Regions from separate parts of the Clostridium sp. 10cd* genome, predicted to be linked through region 1. Evidence: riboswitches for the same ligand, from Rfam matches in the RefSeq annotation. Region 1 holds a riboswitch; each other region holds the start of a gene.
What was found. A riboswitch is a leader RNA that binds a small molecule or an ion and turns the genes downstream of it on or off. The one in region 1 is predicted to bind thiamine pyrophosphate.
Positions count from the first base shown of each region.

Region 2: linked by a shared signal. The riboswitch ahead of ACG3M1_RS04240 (ABC transporter permease) and the one ahead of thiW (energy coupling factor transporter S component ThiW) in region 1 are both predicted to bind thiamine pyrophosphate.
Region 3: linked by a shared signal. The riboswitch ahead of thiC (phosphomethylpyrimidine synthase ThiC) and the one ahead of thiW (energy coupling factor transporter S component ThiW) in region 1 are both predicted to bind thiamine pyrophosphate.
Region 4: linked by a shared signal. The riboswitch ahead of ACG3M1_RS04785 (HAD family hydrolase) and the one ahead of thiW (energy coupling factor transporter S component ThiW) in region 1 are both predicted to bind thiamine pyrophosphate.

Region 1 covers NZ_CP172347.1:77,897-81,107, reverse strand. Annotated here, with positions in the region: gene thiE (thiamine phosphate synthase) at 1-149, opposite strand, end outside; gene thiM (hydroxyethylthiazole kinase) at 146-955, opposite strand; gene thiW (energy coupling factor transporter S component ThiW) at 906-1,469, opposite strand; TPP riboswitch at 1,695-1,796, opposite strand; gene ACG3M1_RS00355 (hypothetical protein) at 2,041-2,370, shown strand; gene ACG3M1_RS00350 (GntR family transcriptional regulator) at 2,468-2,839, shown strand; gene ACG3M1_RS00345 (hypothetical protein) at 2,891-3,211, shown strand, end outside.
Region 2 covers NZ_CP172347.1:844,371-847,581, reverse strand. Annotated here, with positions in the region: gene ACG3M1_RS04245 (ABC transporter substrate-binding protein) at 1-489, opposite strand, end outside; gene ACG3M1_RS04240 (ABC transporter permease) at 486-1,253, opposite strand; TPP riboswitch at 1,315-1,403, opposite strand; gene ACG3M1_RS04235 (YbjQ family protein) at 1,459-1,770, opposite strand; gene ACG3M1_RS04230 (hypothetical protein) at 1,751-1,969, opposite strand; gene ACG3M1_RS04225 (ISL3 family transposase) at 2,180-3,211, shown strand, end outside.
Region 3 covers NZ_CP172347.1:3,577,892-3,581,102, reverse strand. Annotated here, with positions in the region: gene ACG3M1_RS17800 (ATP-binding cassette domain-containing protein) at 1-829, shown strand, start outside; gene ACG3M1_RS17805 (ATP-binding cassette domain-containing protein) at 1-26, shown strand, start outside; TPP riboswitch at 987-1,091, shown strand; gene thiC (phosphomethylpyrimidine synthase ThiC) at 1,190-2,497, shown strand; gene ACG3M1_RS17790 (hypothetical protein) at 2,828-3,199, shown strand.
Region 4 covers NZ_CP172347.1:953,113-956,323, reverse strand. Annotated here, with positions in the region: gene ACG3M1_RS04795 (putative bifunctional diguanylate cyclase/phosphodiesterase) at 1-240, opposite strand, end outside; gene thiD (bifunctional hydroxymethylpyrimidine kinase/phosphomethylpyrimidine kinase) at 486-1,283, opposite strand; gene ACG3M1_RS04785 (HAD family hydrolase) at 1,286-1,924, opposite strand; TPP riboswitch at 1,978-2,081, opposite strand; gene ACG3M1_RS04780 (carboxypeptidase M32) at 2,314-3,211, shown strand, end outside.

The DNA.
Region 1 (3,211 bases):
TCATAGTATTCCAGCGTTGTTCTGTTTTTTTCTCTTAACTGCAATAGAGTAACACCGCCGCGTAACGCCTGTTCAAGTCGTCTAAGAAACTCATCTTCTGATAAACCTGTTGAATCACTTACCAGATATAATGTTAAATCAAATCTCATAGCTCTCTCCTAATCCTTGCTTTCGCAAAATCCAGCGTATTTATTTCATATAAAGAATCAAACAGTGATGCATGAAAGCTGCCCGGTCCCTCTGTGATTGAAACACTTTTCTCCGCAGCCAGCTCAAAGGTTATACATGCTGCCAATGCTGCATCAAGCGCAGTCTCTGTAACGGATAAAAATGCTGCTGCAATCACATTCAGCATACAGCCTGTTCCTGTACAAAGCGTCATCATGGAATCCCCGTTCTCTACAAAATATATCTGCTTTCCATCCGTTAGAATGTCCACCTCTCCACTGCACAAGACAGTAGTACCATATTTGCGTGCAAGCTCGGCCAGCCATTCAGCACTCTTTGCAGGAGCTTCCCGATCATCATCACCCACATCAATCCCCAGAGCATGACTGTCACGGCCACTAACTGCCTTCAGCTCGGAAAGATTACCTTTTATGATGGAGAATTTTCCTTCATGCAACAGCTTCTCTGCAAACGCTTCACGCAGGTCACTGCAGCCAGCACCAACCATGTCAACAATTACCGGAATACCGTTCTCATTTGCACAATGAAGACTTTTCTTCATAGCAATCGCACGACTGTCATCAAAGTTACCAAGATTCAGTGCCAGTGCCTTACTGCATGCGGTTATCTGTTCACATTCCATCGGATGCTGTGCCATAATCGGCTTCGCTCCCAGTGCCAGTACAGCATTTGCACAATCGTTCATACTGATTGGATTGGTGATGCAGTGAATCAGATTATGACTGTGCTGCAGCTGTTTTCTCAGACTCCAGAGTTTCTCGTACATTCTGTTCTCCTCCCAGCTTTCTCTGCATCTTAAGCAGCATACCGCTGTGCTGCATGGATGTCAGAAATACGAATGCAATACTACCGCCGATAACTGTTCCCATAAAGAAGCTAGGAACGTAGAACATCCAGGTCAGACCGTTTCTTCCCCATAGCAACGCCATGACCGGAAAGGAAACAATCGCCCCGATGATTCCTGTTCCGATAATCTCCCCCAGCACAGCTGCCCATATGTTTCCCTTGCTGATTTTATAAAAGATACCTGACAATGCTGCACCAAATACAGCTCCTGTTAATGCTAGCGGCGGAATCCCCATGACTGCCATACGAATTACCCCGATCAGTACCGCACACAGAAACGAATACCAGGGTCCCATCAACACTGCCACTGTAATATTGATAAAGTGTGCCATCGGGCACATTCCCTCCACACGCAGAATTGGCGATATGACAACTCCAACGGCTACCATCATTGCCAGAAATACATGGCGGAAAACACGATTCTCATTTTTCATTTCTACTTACCTCCTGTTTGCTTTCCTTAGGGATAAGAACAGGAAGCACAAAGAAAACAGCTTTCCCGGTTGATATCCCAAGATCGGTCGAAGCCATACAGCTTCCTCTCAGCCTGTCTGGCAGGCTCCCTCGCTGAAGTTCTTTGTACGGTTGGAGCTCCCCTTCCGTATGCAGCAATAAAAAAGAGATACAGCAAACGCAGGCCATATCTCAATATGCAGTCACTCATATTGTACACAGTTCCCTACGTCGGCATTATCCGAATCAGGTTATGGGTCGAAGCGAGCGCTTCCTCTCAGCCGTTTCCAGCTCCCCTTTTTTATCACGATAAAATGTTACCACGGTTCAAAGGGAATTGCAATGCTGTATTTTCTGAAAGCTAAAGAACTCATAGAGTTTTCATTTTAACAGCATAAAATGACCGTTTCCACCCTGTAGAATACCGCTTGTCCCAGAAAGCTTGTTTTTTTCATAATATTCTTTATGATTAAGTACAGAGGTCAGTCCATCCGCAGCTGTTCCGCTGTCAAATGCTTTCTAACCTCTGTGATGAAAAGAAAGGAGGACAGTATGATGCAAAAGGAAGAATTCGAGAACTATAAGCATATGATTGTATCTGAGCAGCCTATTTTTCATGCCTACATCGATATGCGTTCAAATGTTCAATATCATATAAACGTATATGTTTCCCCCTGGTATAAAGCATACAATTATATTTTCTGGATTCAGAACACAACAAAGGATAAAAGCAGAGCCTTTCGTACGGAGCATGTTACACTCGCTACATTCCTTGCGAATTATGTGTCCAATGATAAAAACACACACGAGCATCTGATTCGCGAGTATCTATCAGAATGGATAAAAACCGGTGTTCTTAATGCTGAGGAAACTATCTTTTGAATGCATTTACAGTCTGCCTGTCTGTAAAAACAAACAGGCTTTTCTTGACTGTGCAGTGTATTGCGGTTATAATACACTTGAAGAGAGGTGAATGTGCATGAACTTACAGGATATACAGTTTAACAAGAAAGAACCGATGTATCCACAGCTCAGTCGCTATATCAAAAAGCTAATCCTTGCGGATGAGCTGAAGCATTATGAAGAACTGCCAAGCCGCCGTGAGCTTGCACTTCAGCTCTCCATCAATCCTAACACGGTACAAAAAGCCTATAAACAGCTGGAAGATGAAGGTATTATAAAGACGATAAGCAATGTGAAAAGTGTAGTTATCGTCAATGAGAAAATTCTGGAAAAGCTGCGCAGTGAAATGATAGAGGAAACGATGAAGGAATTTGTAAAGGAGTGTCAGACAAGCGGCCTGGATTTTCAGCAGACGATTGTCTGGCTTACAAAGCTATGGAACACGTAATTTTTATTTCCATCAAGTGTATTGCGTGCGCAATACAGAAAGGAGACTGCGATGAAAGAGATTCGCTTATTTATTGAAAATACCTCTGCGCCTTATGTGAATAAGATCATATTCCTGTACGTGGATATCTTCCTCGTTCAGGTCGCGCTATGCTTTATCGGAATTACTGAGGATATCAACTCTATTATGCTTCTGGCATTCTATCCAAGCTTTCTGCTCCTGTTTCTGATACACAGGAAGCGCTATAAAACCTTTATGAGTGAAGGAGGCTTAACCCGGGTTCGTCTTCTGCCAATCCGGAAATCCACTTTTCTTTACAGTGAACTGCTGTTTCAATTCATGACCTATCTTGGTTTGCTTTGCACGCATTTT
Region 2 (3,211 bases), 770 kb from region 1:
TGCCTTTGCGGCTGTCATTACCGCCTTTACCACTGCTTCCTCACTCGGTGCCTGCCATCCGGCATAAACCTTTCCCTCGAAATCCTTCGGTGACTTGATATTTTCCTTTTTCAATGATACAAAACCGCTTGTATTATGCTGGATGATGGTCGCAATTGCACGAATCGGCAATGGTTCCTCCGCCGTTCTCGCATACGTGACGTCCTCCTGATAGCTGACACCGAATTCTCCCTTGTTTGCGGCAACCAGTGTTGCACTTGTCGAATCGTCTCCCGGCTCAATGATATCCACATCCAAGCCTTCTTCCTTGAAAAAGCCTTTTTCCTTCGCCACATAGAAACCGGTATGATTGGTGTTTGGAAGATAATCCAGAATCAGTGTTACCTTTTTTTCTGTTTCCTTGTTTTCAGATGCTTCCTTTTTATCAGAACATCCACTCACTGCGACAGCCATCAGCACAGCCATCAGCATACAGCCTAATTTCTTCATTTCGCTTTCCCTCTTTTCTTTCTCGCATATGGAAACAACACCGCCTCCAGCAATACCACCGCCCCATGCAGCAGCAGACTCAGCGCGATAATAACCACTACGCAGGCAAACACCTTATCCAGCATATAGCCGTTTTTTACACGGATCATATAGTATCCAAGTCCTGCGGATGCACTCAGCCACTCTCCGACGATAGCACCACCGATACAGTAGGTAGCTGCTACCTTCAATCCGGAAAAAAGTGCAGTGGAGGCCGCCGGTATCTTCACATATGCATATATCTGCCATTTTTTTGCTCCGAAGCTTTTCAGCAGACTGATCTGATGCTCGTCTACTTTACCCAGCGCGTCACAGAAGGCGATTGCGACCGGAAAGAAGCACATGAAGATGACCATTAGAATCTTCGGTGCCATGCCGAATCCCAGCCAAATGGAAAACAGCGGTCCCAGCACCATGACCGGTACGGTCTGCGTAACAACCAGATGGGGAAATATGCTGTGTTTAAACAGCAGGGAAAGATCCATGCCAATCGCAATTACGATTGCGAGCAGTGTAGCGATCAGTAGACCAATGACAGCTTCCTGCAGCGTTACCATTGAATGCAGCCACAGTATATCGCGATTCGCAAACAGCGCCTGTAGGATGTTTGAGGGCGCCGGCAGAATATACAAATCAATATCAAATACATGAACACAGCCTTCCCATACTGCCAGTACCAGAAGCAGCGTGAGCAGCGGCATACCGATTCTTTTTAAACGCTTCATCCATAGCTCTCCTTTCCAATAAAAAAACACCTCCATGAGGCGTAAGTGAACCAATCTAATACTCAAGATAGATATGACTCCCTACGCTAGCATTAACTAGATCAGGTCATAAGGGACTGTCTCAGCCTTACGGCACCCCTGTCATGACACTATCATTATACACGCTCCGTGTAAAAAAGAAAAGAAAAAAGCAGACAAGCTGCTTTTACAGGAAGGTTACCGCTGTACCATAGGCTATAACCTCTGAGGCACCACCCATGATGGCACTGGATGCATAACGGATGTTGACAATAGCGTCAGCACCGAGAGCCTCTGCCTCCTCCACCATTCGCTTCGTTGCCAGTGCACGTGCCTCATTCATCATTTCATTGTATGCCTTCAGCTCACCGCCAACCAGTGTCTTAAAGCCCTGAGAAATATCCTTACCGATATTCTTTGTCTGAATCGTACTTCCCTTTACTAGTCCCAGCATATTCAGCGTTTTCCCGGTAATGTAATCAGTATTTACTAAGATCATCTTCTTCTCCGCTCCTTATCTCGTCAAGCCGTTCCTTGACAACATGTATCCACAGAAAAAGCAGTGCCAGCATGGGGATGCCAAACAGGATCACGAGAAACTCCGGTGCATCCAGAAAAAACAGGGAGCTGATCCAAATCATCATATAAAATGCAATCAAAATGCCAATTATGATAGGTGCCAGCATTTTTCTGTTCATACTGCCCACTCCCTTCTGTCGTTACCTGTATTATACTACAAAAAAGATGGGTATCCAAAATATTTGGGGGGCTAAACTTTAGGGGTCAATTTAGGGGTCTGAACTTTGAGGGACACTTTAGGGGGATAAATCCCAAAAGAAACAGGTGGCATTCATCTGTTTCTTTTTCTATAATGTTCTATTGGTTATGCTTCTGTGAAGGAGGTAATCATGGATCATTCTTATCTATTTAAATTATTAAACATTCCCGATGATGGTTCTATTATCATCAACGATGTTGAAATCATCGCTGATACCAAGTATGTATATATCTCTCGACCATCTATCCCGTCTTATTGCCCTAATTGTTCTTGCAGAATGCACTCAAAAGGTATTTATAAGCGCAAAATCAAACACCCTGTCTTACAAGACGGAACTTGCATCATCTTTATCGTGAGCCAAAGAAAGTGGAAATGCACTAACTGTTCCACATATGTTAATGAAGATTTCCCATTCTTTCAGCGTTATAAACAATCCTCTGATATTACTCCTCTACTAGTTTTAGAGGCTATGAAAGACCTTGATCGTTCTACCGCATCTATTGCCAGACAATTCAATTTATCTGATACTCAAGTTCACGATCTTTTCACTGCTTACGTGGATTTGCCACGTTTAACTCTTCCTGAGTTTCTTTCCGTTGATGAAGTACATATTGATATTTCTGAAAAAGAGAAATATGCCTTGATTCTTATGGACTTTACTTCTGGAGAGATTGTTGACATCTTGCATAACCGATGGCATCATACCATTGAAAACTACTTCTTCTCCATTCCATACGAAGAAAGAAAACATGTTCGTTATATTATTTCTGATGCATATAAGCCTTATCTTGAATTACCCAAGCATTTCTTTCCAAATGCTGTGTCGATTTTAGATAGTTTTCATGTTGTTAAATATTTATTAGGATTGATTAATACTTATATCAATTCAGTAATGAAAGCATATAAAGATAGAGATCTTAAAAGGCTTGAAAAACAAAATCATGACACCAATAGAGACAATAAAACGATTCAGGAATCACAAGAAGTTATCTTGCTTAGAAAATATCGCTGGGTGCTTTTGAAGAATCAAGACAATATCAATTACTCTGACAAAAGGTATTACCACAGCTCTCTTAGAATGTACGCAGATACATATACTATTGAAAAACTATTTCTCTCACTAGATCCTAAGTTCAATATAATCAGAGATGTGAAAGAAAAA
Region 3 (3,211 bases), 1.1 Mb from region 1:
AATACCGCAGGAAAAAGAGAAGCTGAATGACTTTATGAATGCGGTGCATGATGCGCAGAACGATACGGTGCGCAGTCCGTTTTATGCGGCTGCCCTAAAGACAAAAATGAGAAATCTGAAGGCACAGGATCGCAGGCTGGAGAAGGAGGGCTATGCGCATGTGGACAGCGTGGAGGAGGCGATCGATGTTTTCTTCCAGTGTGAAGGCTTTCCGAAAAGCCGACGTATCCTTGAGTTTCATTTGGAGGAATTGAAAACAGACGTAAGTACGCTTCTGCAGGATATTCACATAACACTTTATGGTAGACAGAAGACGGTGATAGCCGGTGAAAACGGATGTGGAAAAAGTCTGTTGATGAAGGAAATTCATAAAGTATTGAAATCTCATACGGATATTCGTCTCGGCTATATGCCGCAGAATTATGCAGAAGCATTTTCAGCAAAGGACACACCGGTGACATTTTTGCTGGAAGCCTGTGACAGGGACGATATAACAAGAGCGCGGGAATTGCTCGGACGGATGAAGTTCACCAGAGAGGAGATGGAGCATTCCGTATATCAGCTGAGTGAAGGGCAAAAGGCGAAGCTGTATCTGCTGCGGTTCATTAAGCAGGGCTGCAATGTCCTTCTGCTGGATGAGCCGACACGGAATCTGTCTCCGCTGACAAGTCCTGTCATACGCCGTATTCTGAAGGACTTTCCAGGCTGTATTCTGGCTGTATCCCATGACCGGCTGTTTATACAGGAGGTGTTTGATTCTGTTTTGTATGTTGCACAGGGGGAGCTGCAGGTGCTGGAAACCGAACAATTTATGGAAGCACTGGGCTAACACGGATTATACAGGCTGTTCATGGTATGGCAATGCAAACGGGGAATGCCTCCCGCTGCGTCGATCTGTTGTTTTCTGGAAAATGATCGCATACACAAAGCAAAGCCATTGCAGAATTAGCATTGACAGCCCCGTCATTTTGTGGTGTAATATTTTCGTACAAAAAATGGGGTGCCTACGTATGGCTGAGATCGGAGATCATCCGGGACCCAAGGAACCTGATACGGGTAATGCCGGCGTAGGGATTTTATAGGGAAGCACAGCAGGACGGAAGCTTATGCTGTTATCATCCGGAAAAAATCATAGAAGCTGACACCGTAGCGGGCGTACAGCTTTTTTTACATATAGGAGGATAACACAATGTACACTACACAAATGGATGCTGCCAGACAGCATATCATCACTGAGGAAATGAAGGCTGTCGCTGCCTATGAACAGATGGAGGAGGCAGAGGTTTGCCGGTTGGTCGCTGCCGGACAGGTGGTGATCCCGGCAAACAGACATCATACATGCCGGAAATCCTATGGAATCGGAAGCATGCTGAAGACAAAAATCAATGTGAATCTGGGGACGAGCAGAGATTGTCTTGATTTGGACATGGAGATGGAAAAGGTACGGCATGCCGTGCAAATGGGAGCTGAGGCCATTATGGATTTAAGCTCCTTTGGCGATACGCAGACATTCCGTAGAAAGCTGGTTGCGGAATGCCCGGCAATTCTTGGTACCGTGCCGATATATGATGCCCTGGTATATTACCATAAGGCATTGAGGGATATCACTGCACAGGAATGGCTGGATGTCTTTCGTATGCATGCAGAGGACGGTGTTGATTTTATGACAATTCACTGTGGAATCAACAGGCAGACTGCACAGCGCTTCAAACAACAGAAGCGAATTACGAACATCGTATCCCGCGGTGGCTCCATCATGTTTGCCTGGATGGAAATCACCGGGAATGAAAATCCGTTTTATGAGTATTTTGATGAAGTTTTAAGGATATGCAGAGAGCACGATGTCACGCTTTCGCTCGGAGATGCCTGCCGCCCTGGCTGCTTGGAGGATGCCGGGGATATTGCACAGATGGAGGAGCTTGTTACGCTGGGAGAACTGACGCAGCGTGCATGGGCACAGGATGTGCAGGTCATTATCGAGGGACCGGGACATATGCCGCTTCATCAGATTCAGGCGAATATGGAGCTGCAGAAAACAATCTGCAAGGGGGCACCGTTTTATGTGCTCGGTCCAATTGTTACCGATGTCGCACCGGGCTATGATCATATCACTGCGGCGATCGGCGGTGCAATGGCGGCAGCCTACGGAGCCAGCTTTTTATGCTATGTGACACCGGCAGAGCACTTGTCTCTTCCTGATGTCGATGATGTTAAGGAAGGAATCATTGCAAGTAAAATTGCTGCACACGCGGCGGATATCGCCAAGGGAGTAAAGGGAGCTATGGATTGGGACCATCAAATGGCTGTAGCACGCGGTAATCTGGATTGGGAACGTATGTTCGCTTTAGCAATGGATCCGGATAAGGCCAGAGCATACCGTGCCCAGTCTGCACCGGAGCGTGAGGATACCTGCACCATGTGCGGGAAAATGTGTGCTATCCGCAATATGAACAAGCTTCTGCGCGGTGAAATCGTTGATATCATGGAAGAGGACTAGCAGTTTTACGCAGGAGCTGCTGCGGCTTTCCGGCAGGTTGATATCTTGTACGCATGTTCGTGAAATTATGTCAGTGTAAAAAATCATGAACAAGCGGCGAAGGAAAAGCAGGAACAAACGCCGAAAGGTAATGAAAGAAAGCGGTTTAGAAAACTTACTGTAACATACAATAGCTTTACCGATATACAGGGGAAGCTATCATACGCAAGATATAAAATACACAGAAGTAACAGGAACAGCATAAACATTACAGGATAACAAGAAGTAACAGGAAAAGCATTGACAGGCCCCTTGAATACTATATAATGAAGATGATAGGGATGTGGTCATATGTCTGAATTTATTGTCAGTAAGCGGATGAAAGATGTGGTTGAGTTTGATAAAACCAACAAAAAGCTGAGATTCCTGCTAGATGAGGGAGATCAGGTATACTATTACAAGGACTTGGAGACGATCGGTATATCCTGCGAGTATCATCATAATCTGAAAAAAGCCCTTGCGCATAATCTGGTGTTTCCCACCTATGCGGAAGGGAGGCAGTTTGTGCGCGTAGGTATTCGTATGAAGGTGCGGATGGGACAGTCTGTTTTTGTACATGTATCTGAGGACATCGTGGATAAAGGTACCCTGCAGTATCATGAGGACATGCGTACAGCTCGGGAAATTGTAAGTTTACTGAAGAAGTGCCGTGCAAAGGCGTAGCATAGAAAGCAT
Region 4 (3,211 bases), 880 kb from region 1:
AATGGAATCATCAAATCGCTGTCTGTCACGTTCATGAACCAGATCCCCCCACAACGGAATCAGTCCAGGGACAATGAGATCGGGAAGGTCAAAATCCTGCAGCATATTTTCAGAAATTAAAGCACGATCCTCCTGCATGTTCACAAGGTAAATATAATCATCCGTACTATTGACTATGGTATCATACAACATCCATGGATCCAGCTGAAACTCAGCCAGAATCTCCTTACCGCTTTTCATACAACAACCCCGTTTCTGATTTCAGGCTTCTTTAAAATGGCAGAATGCAGCATCAAAATCCCTGTATTTTTGAGAAGCTCTTTCTTCCTATATCATACCACATCTGCATGAAAAAAATTGCATCATTTTCCTAAATGAATGGTTTTTTAGACTGTATGGAAACTTCATCAAAAAAATATATCACACCAGCATCACACATATTGAAATAACAAATGCTTTTATGTCCATCTTTTCAAGGGCACCTTCTATAACGGCTGCTTCTGTTTGATATTCCAACAGTGATTCAATGGTCCACTGCCCTGTCCCAGATCAAGACCATCGCGTAATGCACCGCTGATAAAAGCCTTGGCTCTTTCCACTGCACTGATCATATCATATCCCAGTGCCAGATTGCCGGCAATGGCGCTGGACAGCGTACAGCCGGTTCCATGGGTGTTTGGATTATCGATTTTTTCACTGGAGAGCCAGTGAGCCTCATCCTTATGTACCAGCAAATCATCGGCACGGTTCATGGAATGCCCGCCCTTTATCAGAATGTATCCGTCATAGTCCTGCGCAATCATGGCAGCAGCCTTCCTCATATGCTGATGATTGCATATCCGTATACCGCTTAAAGCCTCAGCCTCCGGAAGATTCGGTGTTATGATATCGGCAAGAGGAAGCAGCTTTGTTTGCAACAGCTCCAGCGCTGTATCCTCCAGCAGACGGGAGCCGCTGGTGCTGACCATAACCGGATCAACGACAATGCGCTCCACTGCATACTGCTTCAGCTTTTCCACAATGACGGCAATCAGCTCCGGTTGGGAAACCATGCCGATTTTTACCGCATCCGGACGGATATCCGTAAAGACACAGTCAAATTGTTCCTTTAAAAACTTCGGTGTTACATTCATGATCGAAGTCACACCGGTTGTATTCTGTGCAACCAGGGCTGTCAGGATACTCATACCGTATACCTCATGTGCCATAAAGGTTTTTAAATCAGCCTGTGCACCGGCTCCCCCTGTAGGGTCAGTGCCGGCAATTGTTACAACAGTTTTCATGTTCATTCTCCTTTCAAATCATCCAGCGACAGGAAGGCTGCATCGGCCTGCATGCAGATTTCTTTCCAGTGCGCTTTACTGGCTGCATCATATACCGCTGTCACGTGAAAGCCATGCGTCTTCAATGTCTGAACGGCATGCAGTGCATCCTCTACAAACATCGTTTCTGCCTTATCCGTATGCAGCATGGCAGGCATAAGCTCAAACAGACGTCCGTCCTGCTTATCATAGGGGAGCTCCTCACAGCTTGCGACAAAGTCCATATATTCCAGCAGACCGTTTCGTTTCAGGACCTCTTCCGCGCAAACCCGTTCACATGCCGTCAAAACGCCTATACGCATCCCCTGGGTATGCAGTCTTTCCAGACAGGCCCTGGCCCCCTTTTTGGCAGCAACCTCCTGCCTGTAGCGTCGTCGTACGATTGCATAAACCTCTGTACGCACCTGTGCCAGGGAATCCTGTATCACATACTTCTCCTTCAGATACCGGATAGCATCTGTCATCGTCATCAGCTGCAGCTCTTTACTGAGATTTTCCTCTGCTTTGATACCCTTTGTCTGAAGATAGACCGCTGCCAGATCCTCCCAAACCCACATGGAGTCCACCAGCGTGCCATCCAGATCAAATATGTACCCCTTCATATGCTGCGCCTCCTTTTATAATGAAAAAAGGGCTATGCCATGTATGCATAACCCACGTTATATCTGCAGTCCCTACGTTGGCATTATCCAAATCAGGTAATCGGTCGAAGTTCACAACTTCCTCTCAGCCTGTCTACAAGCTCCCTTATTTCCACGCTCATCATACCATTTCCATATATTTTCGTCAACAGGCATCCGCGTTTGAAGACAAGGTTTTTTCTAAACGCAGGCTGACAGATGAGGATTCTGCAAGGCCGGTAAGAAGGGAAGCAGACACACCCGATGCCATCGGATGGTATCCAGCTGCACATTTGTCCCTTCCATCTTTTTATCGGGAACAGTTACGTTTCTTCTTCAGCTGTGATACAATACATTACAGAGGTGATAACATGGATTTAGAAGCATTTTTTCATGAGTATAAAGAAAAAAAGAACGCCTATCAGATGGCACTGAGCACAATGTATTATGACCAGGCCACGATTGCTCCGAAGAACGGCATTCCCTACCGCAACCGCATGACGGCGATCCTGTCGGGAGAAGCCTTCGATCAAATGGCGGACAAGAAAAGTATCCAAAGGATCGAAGAGCTGGCAAGGCAGGAGAATGTAAGTGCAGAGCGTAAGAAAGAGCTGCAGCTGCTGTTGCGCGAGCTGAATGAGCTGCGTGTACTGCCAAGAGAGGTGTACGTGGAGTATCGCAGAACCATCGCAGACAGTGAGGCCGCATGGCATGAGGCAAAGGAACAGGATGATTATCAGCTGTTTAAGCCGCATCTGATCAGCGTCATAGAAAAGCAGAAGGAGATTCTGTCCTATGTCACAGATAAGAAAAGCGATTATGATTTTATGCTGGACAGCTATCAGATCAACACCGATATTGCATATTATGACCGCTTCTTCGATGCCATTCGAAAGGAACTGCTTCCGTTTCTGCAAAAGCTCCTGAAGGAGGGAACACCGATTGACGATTCCCTGCTGTTTACAGCCTTTGATATCAAGGAACAGGAGGCCTTTATGCAGGAGCTCATGGACTATATGAAGGTTAATGACAGGGAATGCTATATGACAACAACGGAGCATCCGTTCACGGACTTCTTCTCAGCGCATGAGGCACGCATTACCACGCATTATCATGAACACAATGTGATGTCTGCGATTTTCTCAACCATTCACGAATACGGGCATGCACAATACGGCCTGCAGGTAAAGGAAGCATATGAGGGAACCTCCCTGTTCAGCGGAATTGGTACAGCCATGCATGAATCACAGTCACGTTTTATGGAAAATC